DNA from 3 places in the Actinomadura sp. 3N407 genome. Region 3 is predicted to be linked to each of the others. Evidence: riboswitches for the same ligand, from Rfam matches in the RefSeq annotation. Region 3 holds a riboswitch; each other region holds the start of a gene.

Region 1 (5,912 bases), on a different contig from region 3:
GCGCCGTCGGCGGCGCGTATCGCGTGCAACGTCCCGAACCGGTCGCAGGCGAAGACCATGCCGTCGCCGGTGATCTGGTAGTCGCCGTAGTCCAGCGGATACGTCCAGCGGGTCTTCCCGGTCCGCGCGTCCAGGCCGACCAGGGCCTCGGACGACAGCGCCAGCACGAGGCCGTCCGCCGCGGAGAGCCCGGACCGGGCGGCCGCCCGGGACGTCCAGCGGCGCCCCCCGCCGGTCGCGTCCAGCGCGGTGATCTCCTCGCGGCCGAAGACGACCACCGGGCCGGTGGCCGCCAGGTCCCCGCTCGGGAGCCTGTCGAAGTCGACCTCATGCCTCCACAGCTCCTCGCCCGTCCTGGAACGGACCGCGCTGATCTCCCTGCTCTCGTTCAGGGTCAGATACGTCACGTCGCCTCCGCCCACCGCGGAGGAGCCTCCGTCGCGCTTCCACAGCACCTTGCCCGTGCGCGAATCCAGCGCGTGGACGATTCCGGTGCCGTCGTCCCCGTTCTTCTCGCTCCCGTTCGCCAGCAGCACCCCACCGGCGGTGGCGAGGCTCAGGAAATCCTCGCTCACCCGGCGCGTCCACCTCGAACGTCCCTCGGGCGGCGGTCCCTCCGGCGCGCCGGCGCGCCGCGCCCCGGGCGGTCGCGAGCCGTCGCTCCGGTCGCGGGTCCTCCGCCACGCGAACGTCCCGAGAGCGCCCGCCGTCAGGACGCCCGCGCCCACCCCGGCCAGGATCGTCCGGCGGGTGACGTCCTCCGCCGGGGGCGCCGTGCCCTGGACGGCACCGTCCGGATCCTCCGTCGGCGCCTGCCCGGCCGCGGAGTCCCGGTCCGCCGCGTCGCCGGCCGGGGGCCGCGTCAGCGTCTCGGCCTCGGCGGTGCGGCGGTCGATCTCCTCCGCGATCCCCGGCGGCAGCCACCGGGCCCCCAGCAGGGACGGCTCGTCCCGACCCGGCGGTCCCAGCAGTTCCAGCACGGCGGCGGCGGACGGACGCAGCCCGGGGTCGACGTGCAGGCACGCCCCGATCAGCGCGAGCAGCCAGGGTTCGGTGATCGCGTCCAGGTCCGCGTGCGCCGTCATCGCCCGCAGGTCACGCGACCGCGCCGGCCCGGACCCGAACGGCTCCGCCCCGGTCGCCGCGTACGCCAGCATCGCGCCCAGGGAGAACACGTCGGCCGCCGGCCCGACCTTCTCCCCGCGGACCTGCTCGGGCGCCATGAACCCGGGCGTGCCGATGGGCGCGCCCACGCGGGTGATGGCCGTCGCGTCCTCCGGCCGGGCGATGCCGAAGTCGATCACCCGGGGCCCGCCGGCGGTCAGCATCACGTTGCCCGGCTTCAGGTCGCGGTGCACCACGCCGGTGCGGTGGATGTCCGCGAGCGCCTCGGCCAGCCCGGCCGCCAGCGGCCGGACGGCGTCCGGCGGCAGCGGGCCGAACCGGCCGACGGCCTCGCGCAGCGACAGCCCCGGCAGGTAGGCGGTGACCAGCCACGGCGCGGCCGCGTCCGGGTCGGCGTCCAGCACCGGCGCGGTGAACACCCCCGACACCCGGCGGGCGGCGTCCACCTCGCGGCGGAACCGGGCCGCGTATCTGGGCTCCCCCGCCATCGACCGCCTGATGACCTTGACGGCGATCGGCCGGCCGGCCCCCGACCGTCCCAGGTAGACGACCCCCATCCCGCCCGCGCCGAGCCTGCCGAGCAGCCGGTACGGACCCACCCGGTGCGGATCACCACGCCGAAGCGGCTCCACCGCCGTCCTCCTCCTGCCGCCGGACTCACCGTCGACCATCGTCCGGGATCGCGTACCGGGACCGGTCCCGGCGTGACGGAAGTGTAATCACGGCGTGAGTTCCAGCGATCACGGTGGGCCAGACGGACGCGCGGCGAGGACCGGCCGCGTGATCCGGCCGCGCCCGCTGCACATCAGCGCCTTCGAGCGCGTCAGCGAGACCAGCGGCCCCGGCTCCCGTGCCGTCCTGTGGTTGCGGAGCCCCGGCCGCCCCGGCGCCGCACCCGCGGGGCACGGCTTCCGAGTCACGGTGGACGAGACGTTCGCGCACATCGCCGCCCTGGGCGACCGGATCGAGGGCGTGACGGTCAGAGGCGACGAGCCGCTCCGGCAGCGCCGCGCCGTCCTCCGGCTGCTGGCCCGCGTCCGGGAGGAGACCTCCCTGTCGGTCATCCTGCTCACCGGTTACGGCTGGGACGAGATCGTGCGGATGCCGGGCGCCACGGCACTGCGCGACCGGGTCGACGTACTCCTGGCGGGCCGCCCCCCGGAGCACGGAGCGCACGGGTCACCCGCACGCACCATGCACCTGTTCACCGCCCGCTACTCGGCCGCCGACCTCGATGCCGTCTAGCCGCCACCGCGCGCAGGTCTCGGTCGATGACGTCCCTCTCACCGTCCGACCTGCGGCATTGCTGATTTTGTGGGTGTTTGCATTCTCTTGAGCCTTTGGTAGGTTCTGTCCGAATTCGGCGCCCGCCATGCGCCGTGGCCATCGACCAGTGCGTCCGTCTCATCCTCAGCCCGCGGCTCGGGATGAAGGCGGCGACGCCGAGTCCGCGATCGCGCGGAGCCGGGGAACCAGCGCGAGTGACGTCCAGGCCGGCCGGCCTGTGCCGCCTCGCAGGGGTGAATCGACGCCTTCTCGCCATGTTCGGGAAGGGTCGTAGGGCGACTTCCACGTCCGAATCCGTCAGCTAACCCGGTAGGCGACATGGAAGGAGCAGATGCCGTGACAGGCAGGCACGTCAAGAAGAACGGATACCCCCCACCCGTATTGGGCGTCGTCCTCGCCGGTGCCCTTGTCGGCTCCCTCGCCCTCATGCCGGGGGGCGGAGACTCCGAGAACCCCGGCAGGCCCGCCTCCGCGAAGGTCTCGGCGGACCGCGGCGAACGACCGGATTCCCGACGAGCCGAGGACGCGCCGAGCGAGCCGCCGGCCGACTGCGAGCCCTCGGAGGCCACGGACCACGGGTACCCCAACGGCCGGATCCCGGTCGACGAGCTCTGCCCGCTGCCACAGCGGGACGAGTTCCTGCGAGCCGACGCCGCGGTGGCGTTCTACAAGCTCAACGCGGCCTACCAGGAGCGCTTCGGCCACGAGATGTGCGTGCGGAGCTCCTATCGCAGCTACGAGAAGCAGCAGGAGCTGTACGAGACCATGCCGGCGGGCATGGCCGCGCGACCGGGCAACAGCAAGCACGGGAACGGCATCGCCCTCGACTTGTGCGACGGCGTCCAGGACGCCGATTCACCCCAGTTCGAGTGGATGGAAGACAACTCCGAGAAGTACGGCTGGATCCACCCGGCCTGGGCCTACAGCAACCCGTACGAACCGTGGCACTGGGAGTTCGACGGCGGCCAGGACGACTAGCGACCCGCACGGCGGCTGGGCCCGAGCAGACGGCTCGGGCCCGCGGCGGCGGCCGGTGGGCTCGTGTCCTCGCCACCGGAGTCGACGGCCAGGTCGGCGAACGGCAGCGGGCAGCCCTGTTCCCCGGCGCATGCGACCAGATCGTCGCACCCGGCGTCCAGGGCTTGGCGCAACGTGCCCGCGATGGTGCGCAGATCGACGATTCTGGATTCGACCTCGGCGAGTTTGGCGCTCACCCGCGTCCGCAACCCGGAATCGGCGCGGCGGTGCCGGTGCGTCCCGGCGTCCAGCAGTTCGGCGACCTCCTCCAGGGTGAACCCGAGCCGCTGCGCGGTCTTGATCACCCGCAGCAGCGTCACCGCCTCGGCCGGATACACCCGGTGCCCACCCGCCGTCCGCTCGGGCTCGGCGAGCAGGCCCCGGCGCTCGTAGTACCGGAGCGTCTGGAGATTCACCCCGGCCGCCGCCGCGACCTGCCCGCTGCGCAACCCGCCGGCGACGGCGGGCCCGGTCACGCCCGGCTCCCCTGGCCCGCCAGCTCCGCCGCGCGGGCGGCCAGGGCGTCCAGCACCTCGACGTGCGGGCCGGCGACGCTCACCTCCAGGGTCAGCGCGCCGCCGGCCGCCGTCAGGGCGAAGGTGAAGAACGAGCAGCAGCCGGTCTCGCGCACCGCCAGCCCGGCCGCCCGGGCGGCCACATCCGGCTCGGAACGCAACACCAGCTCGACGCGTCCCGGCCCCGCACGCCGCACCTCGGTCACCGCCTCGCCGAACAGCGCGTCGAACTCGGCCTCCCTCAACGGCCGCTCGGCCGTCGGCAGGGTGCACGCCCGCGGCGCCCACCCCGCATCGCCCGGCCCGGACCGTACCTGTTCCAGTTCCATACCTCGAAGGTAAGCCTGTACCCCGGTACCGGATGCAACCCCCCATCGAATGTGGGTACCGGCGGCCGGTCAATGGGCGGCCGTCTACTCGGCGGGCAGGGGGCAGTACAGGTCGATGCCGTTGCCGTCGGGGTCGAGGACGGTGGCGTACCGCATCCCCCAGAAGGCGTCCCACGGTTCCTGGACGCCGGTGTGGCCGGCGCCGGTGAGTTCGGCGTACTTGGCGTCGACGGCGGCCGGGTCGCCGAACTGGAAGGCCAGGAAGTTGCGCGGGTCGCCGGAGGGGCGGCTCCATCCGCCGGTCTGGGCGGAGCTGCGGAACTTCTCGGTGTCCAGCATCAGGTGGAGCCCGCTCGGCAGGTCGCAGCCGGCGTGGTCCGGGTAGGCCTCGTCGACGGTGAACGCCAGCCCGAGCCGGGCGTAGAAGTCCATCGAGGCCTGGATGTCGGACACCACGATGTCGATGGTGTTGAGGGTCGGGTTCATGGCCCGCTCCTTCCGATCGTGAAACGGATGTTGCTCTCCACCTCCAAGACGAACGGGAGAGGGCCCGATCGGACATCGGCGCCCGCGAGTTTCCGACCGGTGTCCATGTGCACCCACCGGCGGAAGATCTGGTAACGACCGTCCCCAGATCTTGGCGCGAAGTGCCTCCGCCGATGGCGGCCGCTTGGAATGATCTCTCTGATCGATCAGGTGCGAACGTATCTCTTGGGGGCTCTCGGTCATGGAAGCGCTGAGGCGCGGTGATCCCGCCCGGGTCGGCCCGTACCGGCTCGAAGGACGGCTGGGCGAGGGCGGCATGGGCCAGGTGTTCCTGGGCATCTCACCCGGCGGACGGCAGGTGGCGGTCAAGCTGATCCGCGGCGAGCACGCGGCCGACCCGCACTTCCGCGCCCGGTTCGCCCGGGAAGTCGACGCCGCGCGAAGAGTGGGTGGATTTCACACCGCGCAGGTGGTCGACGCCGACGCGGAAGCCGAGGCGCCGTGGATGGCGACCGCGTTCGTGCCGGGCCCGTCGCTGCGGGACCGCATCGCGGGCGACGGCCCCCTCGACCCCGGCGCGGTACGGCGGCTGGGCGCGGCGCTCGCCGAGGGCCTGGCCGCCATCCACGCCTGCGGGCTCGTCCACCGCGACCTGAAGCCCGGCAACGTCATCATGTCCCCCGACGGGCCCCGCATCATCGACTTCGGCATCGCCCGCGCCGCCGACGCCGACCCGCTGACCGTGGACGGCGCGGTCATCGGCACCTACACGTTCATGGCACCCGAACAGGTGCGGGGCGAACGCACGGGTCCCCCCGCCGACGTCTTCGCGCTCGGCTGCGTGCTCGTCTACGCCGCCACCGGACAGGGCCCGTTCGACGCCTCCACCGTCCCGGCCGTCGTGCACCGCGTCCTCCACGAGGATCCGCCCCTGAACGGGCTCCCCGTCAGCCTCGCCAGGGCGGTCGCCGCCTGCCTGTCCAAGGACCCGCGGGCCCGCCCGGCCGTCCCGGCGCTCGTCGGCCACCTCACCTCCTCGCCGCCGGGCCCCCTGCCGGACCCGCCGGTCCGGCCCCCCGCCGCTTCGGCGCCCACGGCGCCTCCCGGCACGCTGGTCGCGACCACGGAGGCCGGGAACGCACCCGATGTCACG
Region 2 (5,912 bases), on a different contig from region 3:
GAAGCGGAGGGCACCTTCGGGCAGCCCGGGGTCCACGTCGCGGACGTGGACGATCTGCGGGGCGCCGCGCACGACCGCGCGGTGCTGTCCGAGGCCCGGGTCGTGCTGGCCCGGCGGCTCGGTGTTCCGACGGGGGAGGCCCTGCAGCATCTGATCTGGCTCGCGCGGGACCTGGACATGGACCTGTCCGAGGCGGCGTCCCTGCTGGTGAAGGACGGCGGTGCCGGGCCGGTGGGGGCCGTGGCGGCCGGACGCCGCGCGCCCCGCGCCGAGGGCGGGACGGCGGAGCGCCAGGCCGTGCTGTCGGAGGCCGAGGACGTCCTGCGCCGGGTGACGGCCGAGGACACCGCGGGAGACGCGGAGCTCCTCGAAGGGATGCCGGACGATCCGATGGCGCGGGCGGTGCTGGACGCGGCGCTCGACTCGTCGGCCCATCTGGTCCCGGTCCGGGGGGCGGACGGCAACGTGGCGGACTTCCTCTTCGCGGATCTCAACGGTGTGGCGCATGACATGTTCGGGCGCGGCAGGGAGGAGCTGACGGGGCTGCGGCTGCTGCGGACGGATCCGGGTGCGGTGCTGAGCGGGCTCTTCGACGACTACGTGGAGGTGCTGGAGTCCGGCAGTCGCTTGGAACGTTCCTCTTTCTTTTACTCCACTGCCCAGCGCGGCCTGTCCCGCTCGTCCCGGATGAGCGTGCGGTGTGTTCCGGTGCCGACCGGCATCTGCGTGACCTGGCGGTACCACTACGCCGAGGACCGGACGGCGCGGCGGCTGGAGCGGGTCGAGCGGCTCGCCCTGATCGGGTTCGGCGAGTGGGACCTGGCGACCGGGGAGGCGGACTGGACGCCGCAGATGCTCGCCAACTACGGGCTCGTCCCCGACGAGGTGCCGCCGATGCCGCACGATCTTCCCAAGGTCGTGGCGGAGGACGATCTCCCGCTGGTCGAGGAGGCCGTGCAGACGATGTTCTCGCGGCGCGAGCCGGTGGAGGCCGAGCACCGCGTGATCGCCCAGGACGGGGCGCCGAGGCATCTGTGGATCTTCGCCGAGCCGGTGCTGGCCGAGTCGGGGCTGCCGGTCTCGATCAACATCGTCTCGCAGGACATCACGCGGCGGCGCGGGGTGGAGCGGGCGCTGGCCGAGACCCGGCGGCAGATGCTGAAGCAGCAGGAGCGGATGGCGCAGGAGCGGCGGGTGGCGGTGACGCTGCGCAGAGCGATCCTGCCGGACGAGGACGAGGTGGAGCGGCTGCCGGGCCTGGTCACCTCGATCCGCAGCCTGGCGGCGGAGAGCACCGCCCGCATCGGCGGGGACTGGTTCGCGACCCGCGTGCTGGCCGACGGGCGGGCGCTGGTGGCCATCGGAGACGCGGCCGGGCACGGCCTGCCCGCGGCCGCGGCGATGGCGCGCAGCCGCAACGGGCTGCTGGGCCTCGCCTGCACGGGGGAGCCGGCGGGACGGCTGGTGGGCTGGCTGAACGAGCTGGTCGCGACCATGGACCCGCCGGCGACGGGTACCGCCGTCGTGGCTCATTTCGATCCGGCGCGCCGCGTCGTGGAGTGGACGTGCGCGGGTCATCCGCCGCCGATCCTGATCCGGGACGGGCGGGCGGCGCCGCTGGAGGTCGTCCGCGACCCGATGCTCGGCGCGATGGTGGGCTGGGAGTACACGACGATCACCACCCGGCTCCTCCGCGGCGACATGCTCTTCCTGTACACCGACGGCCTCGTGGAGCGCAGGGACGCGGACCTCGACGAGCGGATCTCCCGGCTCACCGCCATCCTGCGGGACTGCTCGACGCGGCCGGGGCTGGTGCTGGAGGAGGTGCTGGCGCGGATGGAGCATGACCGGGCGGCGGACGACACCACCCTCTTCGCGCTGCGCGTGGAGTGACGAGAACCATGTTTGACCTGCGAAGACCTCGCCGTGTGACTTAGGCCTCACCTGAGCGGGGCGCGGACGGCCGGCATGTGGCGGAACGCCATGTGCCGGCCGTCGCCGTCCGCGGGTTCTTTACCTTCTGCCTGGTGGGCGGCAGCCCCCTGCGGAAGGGGGATGCGAGCCGGTCGCCGGGTGATCGGGAAGACATCGGGCCCTGACGCTGTTGGTGGTGTCTTGGAGGGCCTTTGAGCAGGCAAGACGGAGTTTTGTCGGTGATTTGCTTTCCTTGAGAAGGTTGGTACCTTCTATCCGAATCCCGCAGCGCGCCCCATGCGTTGCCACCGGCCGTTCCATGTACGGCCGAGGATCGCGGAGCGGTATCCGCACGCGATGCGCGCCACAGACGCGCGCCCCCTCACCGAGATCAGTCGCTGAGATCAATCCGAAAATCCAGCACCGCGTCCGCGGTGCGAGGCCGAGTCCGTCCCGGTCCACTCGACCGGAACGGAGCCGGGGACCCAGGTTCCAGGGGTGAATCGGCGCGTCCGAGAGTCGCGCCGTAGGGCTACTTCCATGCCCGAATCCGTCAGCTAACCCGGTAGGCGTCATGGGAGACAAGGAGATTCCCTGCATGACCGGTCGTTTCAATCGACTTTCCCTGAACAACATCACGGCCACGCTGAACAGCTTCACGGCCGAGGACAAGGCCGTCAGCGTCGCCGTCAGCGCGGTGCTCGCCGGAGCCGTCGGGCTCGCGGTCTTCAACCCGCTCACCGGTGACGCGGTCGCCGAGACCCCGGCCCAGGCGGCGGCGGCCGCCTCCGCCGAGAAGGGCACCGTCTCGAGCGAGTCCGAGGCCGTCTCGGCCTCCGACTACGTGGAGGCGGGCTACAAGGTGCCGCCGCGTGCGGTGGAGGCCTCCGAGGTGCTCGAACTGGCCGAGGAGCAGGTCGGCATCCGCGAAGGCCAGGACGGCCAGACCAAGTTCCACGAGTGGTACGTGTCGACCCCCCACGCCAAGGCCACGGCCCAGCGTGACGGCGGGTTCTCCGTCGACGCCTACAACGGCGCGCAGTGGTGCAACATGTTCGTCTCATGGCTCGGCGCCCAGACCGGCGTCAAGAACATGGGCTGGGACGCCTACACCGTCCAGCACGCCTCCTGGTTCGAGGACACCGACCGCTGGGGCAAGAAGGCCAAGCCCGGCTCGGTCGTGTTCTTCGACTGGGACAGGGGTTCCAGCATCAGTGCCATCGACCACGTCGGCATCGTCGTCAAGGACAACGGTGACGGCACCATCAGCACCATCGAGGGCAACACCAACAACGCGGTGCAGAAGAAGGTCCGCGACAAGTCCTTGGTCGTGGGGTACGGCTACCCCGACTACGCGGCCTGATCCAGCCCGCGGTCCACGATCGGCGCACCAGCGCGGTCCCTGATCGGAAGGCGCCCGGCATACCCGCCGGGCGCCTTCTGGCGTTCCCGGGCGATCTGCCCCCATGTCTCCGCCGAAGGCGGGTAATACCAACCGTTGACAGGCTTTGATCGCCCTTGGACCTTAGCGCGGCGTTCCTGGAAAGGAACCCTGCACGCGCGTCCGACCGGCGCATGGAAGGGAGCAACTGAGAGCAGAAGGCCGGATCGGACGCCACTGCCGGAGGCCTGGGGCGTCCCCCGGAACTCCAAGCCGTGGAGGGGAAGCCCATGCGCCCTGATGTGAGTGTAGTGGTGATCGCCTACAACGACGCGCGGAGGCTGCCACGGGCCGCCGCGTCGTCGCTGGGGCAGTCGCTGGGGGCCGTCGAGACGGTCATCGTCGACGACGCGAGCACCGACGGCACCGCGGAGATCGCCGACCGGCTCGCCGCCGCGCACCCGGGGCGGGTCAGGGCCGTCCACCTCCCGTCGAACTCCGGTGGCTGCGGCCGCCCGCGCAACGCCGGCATCGAGGCCTCCACCGGCCGGTACGTGATGTTCCTCGACAGCGACGACCTCCTGGACCGGCACGCCTGCCTCAACCTCCTCGGCGCGGCCGAGGACACCGGCGCCGACATCGTGTCCGGCCGGTGCGACCGGGTCTTCCTGGACCGGCCGGAGGACGCGCAGGCACGCGTCCGCCCCTGGTATCCCTGGCTCTACGAGCGCAGGGCCGTGTACGGGTCGCTGAGCGAGAATCCCGACCTCCTCTACGACACCCTGTCGACCAACAAGGCCTACCGGCGGGGTTTCCTGGAGGACCAGGGGCTGCGGTTCGTCGAGGAGCTCTACTACGAGGACCTGCTGTTCACCGCCGAGGCGTACCTGGCGGCCGGCCGGACCGCGCTGATCCCGCACCGGGTCTACAACTGGCTGGTGCGGGAGCCGGCGACGGCGCCGTCCATCTCCAACAGGCGCGCCGAGCTGGCCAACTTCGCCGACCGGCTGGAGATCCACCGGCGCATCGACGAGCTGTTCGCACTGCGCGGGGCCCACGACCTGCGGCGGGCCAAGGACGTCAAGTTCATCAACCACGACCTGCTGCTCTACATGCGGGAGCTGCGCGGCCGCGACCGGGACTACCAGGCGCGGTTCCTCGACCTGGCGGCCGGCTACGTGGCCGAGCTGGATCCCCGGGCGTTCGAGGAGGCCAATCCGCTGCCCGCGATCGCCGCCTACCTGGCCCGTGAGGGAGACCACGCGGGGGCGCTCGCCGCCGCCGAGTACGCCCCCGGCAGCCGGCCCGAGCTGCGCGCGCGGCTCGTGGAGCGGAACGGACGGGTCTACTGGGGCGGCGGCCGCCCGCGCAGGACTCTCGGCCGCCGCATCCTGGACGTCACCGGCCTCGGCTTCCATCAGCGGCCGCTGAACGAGCTGTGCCCGGGCAACACGGTGACGCGGCTGGAGATGCGCGCCGGCCGCGTCCACATGGCCGGGGACGTGCTCAACCCGCTGAACCGGATCCCCGAGGACGCCGACCTGTCCGGCACGCTGGAGTTCAGCGACCGGCGCCGCCCGGCCCGCAGGGCGAGGGTCCGGGCGGCCGTCCGGCACGAGGGCGACCGGCTCAGCTGGCGGGCCGAGTTCGACCCGGCGGCCCGGATCCGGCCGATCGGGTTCGTCGACCCGGTGTGGGACGTGCGGTTCCGCCTGCGGGTGGACGGCGAGGACGTGGTCACCCGGCCCGGCGCGGGCCGGGGTTCGCCTCCGCTGGACGGTGTCATGCTGCCCGTCCGGCCCCGGCTGACGCGGCTCGCCGCCGACCGGCTCAGCTCGCGCGTCACCGGGCGCGGGCAGCTGGCGTTCGTCCTGGAGGCGGGGAGCCCGGGGGCGCGGCTCGCCGGCGCGGTCGTGCGCCGCGCCACCGGGACCCCGCCCGGACGGGCGGCCCGGCGGGCACGGCGCCTGGGCCGGCGCGTCCGCCGGAAGCTGACCTCGCACCACACCAAGATCGTCGTGTTCAACCGGGTGCTGAGCCGGCTGCCCGTCCGGACGGGCCTGGTGGTCTTCGAAAGCCACATGGGGAAGCAGTACTCGGACAACCCGAAGTACATCCACCGGGAGCTGCGCCGGTCGGGCCGGCCGGTGAAGGCGGTGTGGTCGTACGCCTCGTCCCCCAAGGGGTTCCCGGACGACGCCAGGCTGGTCCGGCGCGGCTCATGGGCCTATTTCCTGGCGCTCGCGCGCGCCGGGTTCTGGGTGGACAACCAGGGCTATCCGGATGGTCTCCGCAAGCGGCGCGAGACCACCTACATCCAGACCTGGCACGGGTCGGCTTTCAAGCTGATGGGCCTCGACCAGCCGCGGCTCAAGAGCGGCCCGGCCTCGGAGCGGGCCCGGCTGCGGCGGATGGTGGAGCGATTCGACTGCTTCCTCGTCCGGTCCGAGCACGACGTGGAGACCTTGTGCGGCGGCCTCGGGGTCCGTTCCGAGCTGCTCCGGGCCGGCTATCCCCGCAACGATCCCCTGGTCAACGGCGTGGACGGCGACCCGGAACTGGCCGCCGAGGTTGCGGCCCTCCGCGACTCGCTCGGGCTGGACGACGGTCGCCGCGC
Region 3 (5,912 bases):
CTCATCGTGGACGGCTACAACGTCACCAAGACCGGGTACGGGGAGCTGCCGCTGGCGGACCAGCGCAGCCGGCTGCTGTCGGGGCTCGGCGGGCTGGCGGCGCAGACCCGCGCGGAGGTGACGTGCGTGTTCGACGGCGCGGAGCTGGACGCGCCGGTGGCCATCGCGGCGCCGCGCGGCGTCCGGGTGCTGTTCAGCCGTCCCGGTCAGACCGCCGACGAGCTGATCGGCGAGCTGGTCCGGGCGGAGCCGCAGGGCCGCGCGGTGGTGGTGGTCTCGTCCGACCGTGAGGTGGCCGACGCGGCGCGGCGCGCCAACGCCCGGCCCTGCCCGTCCACGCTGCTGCTGCGCCGCCTCGGCCGTTCCTAGCCCGGCTGCGCGGCGGCCGCGGTCGGGCCGCCGTCAGGCCGCGGTCTCAAGGCCGCCATGAGGCACGCCTCGCGCTCCGTGATCTTACCGACACGGATAGCGCATCATTTCGATTGAAGGCGACTAAAGAGTGATGAACCGGTTGTGACGGTTGTTGCGTATCGCTAATGTCATCCGCTGACGTCGTGGACGAGAGGGGCGAAACCGACCGTGGCCAATGATCTCATCGGGGAAGCAGCGCATGAGCGCGACCGGCGAGGAGGTTCGGCCAAGAGAGGCGCCTCCCGTCGCCTGGCGGCCGTCGCGTGCCTCACGCTGACGGTCTCCCTCGCGTCTCCTCCGGTGGTGGCGCACGCCGACCCTCAGCCGACCAGAGCACAGGTCCAGAAGAAACTCGACAAGCTCGCCGAGGAAATGGGCCAGAAGGTCGAGAAGTTCAACCAGCTCAACGAGAAGCTCAAGATCGCCAAGAAGAAGTACACGATCGCGAGCAAGTCGAGCAAGGAGGAGCAGGCGGCCTTCGAGGAGCAGCGCTCCAAGATCGCCCAGATGGCGGCCGCCGCCTACAAGAACGGCGACACGAACAACGTCACCGGCTTCGTCGGCACCAACGACCCGCAGGCGATCCTGGACCAGGCGGCCGTCTTCTCGCACCTGTCGCAGGAGCGCAGCTCCCAGCTGACCCAGTTCCTGGCGACCGCCCAGCGGCTCCGCCGCGAGGAGGCGCAGGCCAAGGCCTCCTACGAGGACGTGCAGGCCAAGACCAAGGAGCTGCGGGAGCAGAAGAAGAAGCTCGACAAGGAGGTCGCCAAGCAGAAGGCCCTGCTGCGGCGGCTCGGCGGCGGAACCTCGTCGGGCGGCTCGGGCAGCGTCGGCGGCACCTACAACGGCCCGGCCAGCGGCTCGGCCCGCACCGCGCTCAACTTCGCCTACGCCCAGCTCGGCAAGCCGTACCAGTACGGCGCCGAAGGCCCGAACTCCTACGACTGCTCCGGCCTGACCATGAAGGCGTGGGCGGCGGCGGGCGTGAGCATCACCCGCACCACCCACTCCCAGTACGCCGCCACCAAGCGGGTGTCCAAGAGCAACCTGCAGCCCGGCGACCTGGTGTTCTTCAGCGGCCTCGGGCACATGGGCATGTACGTGGGCGGCGGCAAGATGATCCACGCCCCGCGCACCGGGAAGAACGTGGAGGTCGTGACCATCACCTCCGGCTACTATCTGAACAACTACTACGGCGCCGGGCGCCCCTGACGCCCCGCCCCGGAGCGCCCGCGACGGGCGTGACGGAGCTCTTTCGACAACGGACCGGGCTTGACCTGGTCCGTTGTTGATTTTGGGGGGGTTTGCCATCTGTTGGGGCTTTGGTACGTTGTCACCACTCACGGCGCCCTCCAGACGCCGTGGTCCCGAGGCGCTCACCAGGCGCCACGGCCCCACGCGGCACATCCAGCTGCCGCGTGACGGCGGCGCGAGCCACGTGCCGCTCCCCCCGGCGGCACGATCCACGCGCCGCCTCCGGCACCCGACGGGTGCCGCAAACGGTCTCCAGCAGACCCGGCCGGCCCCGGCCCCACCGTGCGCACGCCCGCAGCGTGCATGGCGCTGAGAGCGCTGCCACGGCGGATTCCACGGGTCAGGCCCAGGACGGTCCCCGCAAACGGGCCGCCGTCCGCACGCACAACATCAGGCGCCGCTCTTTCGCACGCGGGAGACAGGTCCCGCGCACGGGCCCCATCACGCCCCCAGGATCGCAGCGGCAGCGCCGAATCCGCCGACGCGCGGAACCGGGGACCCACATCCGCCGGAGTCCAGGGACCGTCCCTGGACGGGCATTCCGGCACCCGGGGTGAATCGGTGCGTCTCTCCCCGCCGAACGGTGAGAGCCCGCCGTAGGGCCACTTCCACGCCCGAACCCGTCAGCTAACCCGGTAGGCGTCTGGAAGACGAAGGAGTGAAAACCGCAGCGTTACCTGGGCGTGGCCGCCCTCGTGCGGCCACGCCCGCTTTCCCCCTTCACTCCGTGCGGGCGCCCTCGCCCGGCGGAGCCCCCCATCCGAACCGGCGTGCCCGCCCCCGGGCCGCCACCGCCGAGTCCGTGGTTCACCGCGCCCAGACGCGCGGAGAACGCGGAGCCGGGGACCCACTGTGTCCTTCGGGGTGAATCGGCCCGCCCAGCGGGCCGTAGGGCGGCTTCCACGCCCGAACCCGTCAGCTAACCCGGTAGGCGGCATGGAAGTCAGGAGATCCCCCATGCCAGGCGCGCATCGCAAGAAGTCACCGGGCAAGCACCGCAAACCCGGCACTCTCGCCCTCACGTGGCGGACGACCGGCGGCGTGATCGTCGGCGCCGCCGTTCTCGGCACCGCCGCGGCCACCGCACAGGCGTCGGTCCTGCCGTTCGCCTCCGCTCCCACCCACGCCACCGCGGCCGGTCCGGCCGCCGGCGACGACGCGGGCAAGTCCAAGTCCGGCTCCAAGTCCTCGTCCAAGGACAGGTCCGATTCCAAGGACGAGAACCGGGACGAGCCCGCGGACGGCGGCAAGGAAGCCGAGCGTCCCGAAAGGGACGAGCCGGAGTCCGACGCCCCGAAGCAGCCGTCCGAGGACTCGCGGCCCACCGCCGACGAGGCCATCGAGCTCGCCAGGTCGCAGGTGGGCATCGCGGAGGACGGCAGCGGCGCGACCAAGTTCAACCAGTGGTACGTGGAGAACTCCCGTGCCGACGAGACCGTCGCGCGCGACGGCGGCTCCGTCCAGGCGTACGACGACGCCGCCTGGTGCGACATGTTCATCTCGTGGGTGGGCGACCAGCTCGGGTTCACCGAGCAGATCGGCAGCGACGCCTGGACCATCGCCCACGCCAAATGGTTCCGGGACCAGGGCCGCTGGGGCACCGAGCCGAAGCCGGGCGCGATCGTCTTCTACGCCTGGAACGGCGGCAAGGACATCGACGACATCGTCCACGTCGGCATGGTGACCAAGAAGATCGACGACGGCACCATCGAGGCGGTCGAGGGCAACACCGACAACGCCGTCCGGGTCAGGCAGCGCTCGACCGGCTCCGTCGTCGGCTACGGCTACCCCGAGTACAAGTCCTGACGTCCCTTCCCCCTCCCCCGGCTGCATAGGATCACGCGCATGGAGGACGGTCCCGGTCAGGCCGGACACGGCGGCCCCGTCACGCGCCGCAGGGCACTCGCCCTGGGCGCGGGCGGGGCCGCCGTGCTGCTGGGCACCGGCGCGGGACTCCTCGGCACGCGGTCCGGCGACGACGGGACGCCGCCCGCCCGCGCGACCAAAGCCGCCGGAACGTTCCGGCCCGCGGACGCCGTCACCGTCCTCGCCAACCGCGCGCGGGCGGTGCAGGACGGAGACCGGACGGCCTTCCTCGCGACGGTGGCCTCCGCGCCCGCCGCGTTCCAGGACGCCCAGTCCCGCTTGTACGGCAATCTCCGCGAGCTCCCGCTGGCCGGCTGGGAGGAACGCGCAGTCGTCACCCAGGCGACGGACGACGAGAAGGGTGTCGCGGTCGTCCGCGTGGAAGTGCGCTCCAGGTTGCGGGGCTTCGACCGGGGTGACGTCGTCCGCACCCGCTACCTGACGCTCGCCCCTCGCTCCGGCATCTGGACGATCGTCGGCGACGGGTCGTCGCATGGATTCGCGGACGACGCCGCCATCTGGGACGGCGGCCCCCTGACGGTGGTCAAGGGCCGCGCGAGCCTCGTCATCGGCGACACCGCGGCCACCGGGGCCCTCCGCCTGGAAGAGATCGCGGAACGCCTGGACGCGGCCGTCCCGGTCGTCACCGGCGTCGTCGGCAAGGGATGGGCGCGGCGGGTCGTCGCGCTCGTTCCCGCCGACGCGGGCCTCGCCTCCGCCCTCGCCGGTCCGGGGCAGAGCCTCGGCGACATCGCCGCCCTCGCCACCGTCACGCCGTCCGCCGGCGACGGCCGCGGCGAGGACCGCGTCGTCGTCTCCCCCGCCACCTTCGGCCGCCTCAACGACCTCGGACGCGACGTGGTGCTGACCCACGAGCTGACCCATGTCGCCACCGGCGGCGCCCGCGACCGCGCGACCCCGCTGTGGCTGATCGAGGGCTTCGCGGACTACGTCGGCTACCTCCGGACGGAGATCGGCGTCCGGTCCGCGGCCGGCGAGCTGCGCCGCGAGGTGGCCGCGGGACGCGTCCCGTCCGCGCTGCCCGCCGCGGCCGCGTTCTCCGGCGGGTCCGCGCGCCTCTCCCAGTCCTACCAGGAGGCCTGGCTCGCCTGCCGGATGGTCGCCGACCGGTACGGTGAGGCGACGCTCGTGCGGCTCTACCGGGCCGCCGGGCGCGTCCCGGAGGCCGCAGCGCTGAGCGACGTGCTGGGACTCACCCGGGACCGCTTCACCGCCCTGTGGCGCGACTACCTGAAGAGGGAACTCACATGAGCGAGGCCGAGGCGGACGAGAGGCGCGGCGAGCCCGGCGCCCGCCAGGACGGTGACGCCGCCCGCATGCGGCGGCCCCGGATCGCCGCCGCCGTCGCCGCCGCCGCGCTGTTCGCCGCGCTCGGCACCGTCCTCGCCCTGAGCACGCCGTGGAGCCCGCTCCCCGATCGGGTTCCGGGCGGCCATGTGGAGGCCGATCCGGCGCTGGACTTCTCCCCCGCCGAGATCGCCCGCTCCCGGGCGTTCGACTCGGCCATCAACCCGCCCGCCTACGCCGGCCTCCTCGTCGGCCTGGGGCTGATCCTCGCGCTGGGTCTCACACCGCTGGGCGCACGGTTCATCGGCTGGGTCACCGCCCCCCTCCGCCGCCGGCCTCCCCGTTCGAAGGAGGACGACCCCCAGCACCCCCCGAAGCGCCTGCGGCACTGGTCTGTGAGAGTCGTCCTCGGCGCCGTCGCGCTGACGACGCTGCTGCGCGTCGCCGGGCTCCCGTTCGACATCTGGAGCGAGTCGGTGCTGCGCCGGTACGGGCTGTCGACGCAGAGCTGGCCCGCGTGGCTGGTGGACCAGCTCAAGTCCCTCGGCGTCACCTGGGTCATCTACACGGTCGCCCTGCTGCTCCTGTACGCGGTCGTGCGCCGCTTCCCGCGCTACTGGTGGACGGGCGCCGCCGCCGGCGGATTCCTCCTCGTCGTCCTGGTCTCGTTCATCTACCCGATCGCCGTCGAGCCCGTCTTCAACAAGTTCCACTCGCTGGAGCAGGGGCGCCTGCGCAGCGACCTGCTGGCGATGGCCGAACGGGACGGCGTGCCCGTCGAGGACGTCCTCGTCGCCGACGCGTCCCGCAGGACGACGGCGCTCAACGCCTACGTGTCCGGGTTCGGCTCCACGCGCCGCATCGTCCTGTACGACACGCTGCTGAAGTCGCCGCCCGCGCGGATCGAGTCGATCGTCGGGCACGAACTCGGCCACGCCAAGCGCAACGACGTCCTCTGGGGCACGCTGGTCGGCGCGCTCGGCGTCGCCGGGTCCATGTGCGTGCTGCACCTCCTGATGACCTCTCCGCGCCTCCTGCGCCGCGCGGGGGTCGCCGCCGCTCCCGCCGCCTCC

Evidence for each region. A riboswitch is a leader RNA that binds a small molecule or an ion and turns the genes downstream of it on or off. The one in region 3 is predicted to bind cyclic di-AMP.
Region 1: another riboswitch for cyclic di-AMP. It lies ahead of ACTWPP_RS36160 (M15 family metallopeptidase); the one in region 3 lies ahead of ACTWPP_RS18250 (CHAP domain-containing protein).
Region 2: another riboswitch for cyclic di-AMP. It lies ahead of ACTWPP_RS38350 (CHAP domain-containing protein); the one in region 3 lies ahead of ACTWPP_RS18250 (CHAP domain-containing protein).

What each region holds. Positions count from the first base shown of each region.
Region 1 covers NZ_JBQQBP010000019.1:97,739-103,650, reverse strand. Annotated here, with positions in the region: gene ACTWPP_RS36170 (protein kinase domain-containing protein) at 1-1,757, opposite strand, end outside; gene ACTWPP_RS36165 (4Fe-4S cluster-binding domain-containing protein) at 1,906-2,370, shown strand; cyclic di-AMP (ydaO/yuaA leader) riboswitch at 2,556-2,742, shown strand; gene ACTWPP_RS36160 (M15 family metallopeptidase) at 2,749-3,390, shown strand; gene ACTWPP_RS36155 (MerR family transcriptional regulator) at 3,387-3,905, opposite strand; gene ACTWPP_RS36150 (hypothetical protein) at 3,902-4,273, opposite strand; gene ACTWPP_RS36145 (VOC family protein) at 4,358-4,759, opposite strand; gene ACTWPP_RS36140 (WD40 repeat domain-containing serine/threonine protein kinase) at 5,001-5,912, shown strand, end outside.
Region 2 covers NZ_JBQQBP010000022.1:109,435-115,346, reverse strand. Annotated here, with positions in the region: gene ACTWPP_RS38355 (PP2C family protein-serine/threonine phosphatase) at 1-1,893, shown strand, start outside; cyclic di-AMP (ydaO/yuaA leader) riboswitch at 2,345-2,500, shown strand; gene ACTWPP_RS38350 (CHAP domain-containing protein) at 2,513-3,277, shown strand; gene ACTWPP_RS38345 (bifunctional glycosyltransferase/CDP-glycerol:glycerophosphate glycerophosphotransferase) at 3,586-5,912, shown strand, end outside.
Region 3 covers NZ_JBQQBP010000006.1:384,915-390,826, forward strand. Annotated here, with positions in the region: gene ACTWPP_RS18240 (NYN domain-containing protein) at 1-369, shown strand, start outside; gene ACTWPP_RS18245 (NlpC/P60 family protein) at 715-1,623, shown strand; cyclic di-AMP (ydaO/yuaA leader) riboswitch at 2,123-2,322, shown strand; cyclic di-AMP (ydaO/yuaA leader) riboswitch at 2,469-2,614, shown strand; gene ACTWPP_RS18250 (CHAP domain-containing protein) at 2,623-3,471, shown strand; gene ACTWPP_RS18255 (hypothetical protein) at 3,511-4,803, shown strand; gene ACTWPP_RS18260 (M48 family metallopeptidase) at 4,800-5,912, shown strand, end outside.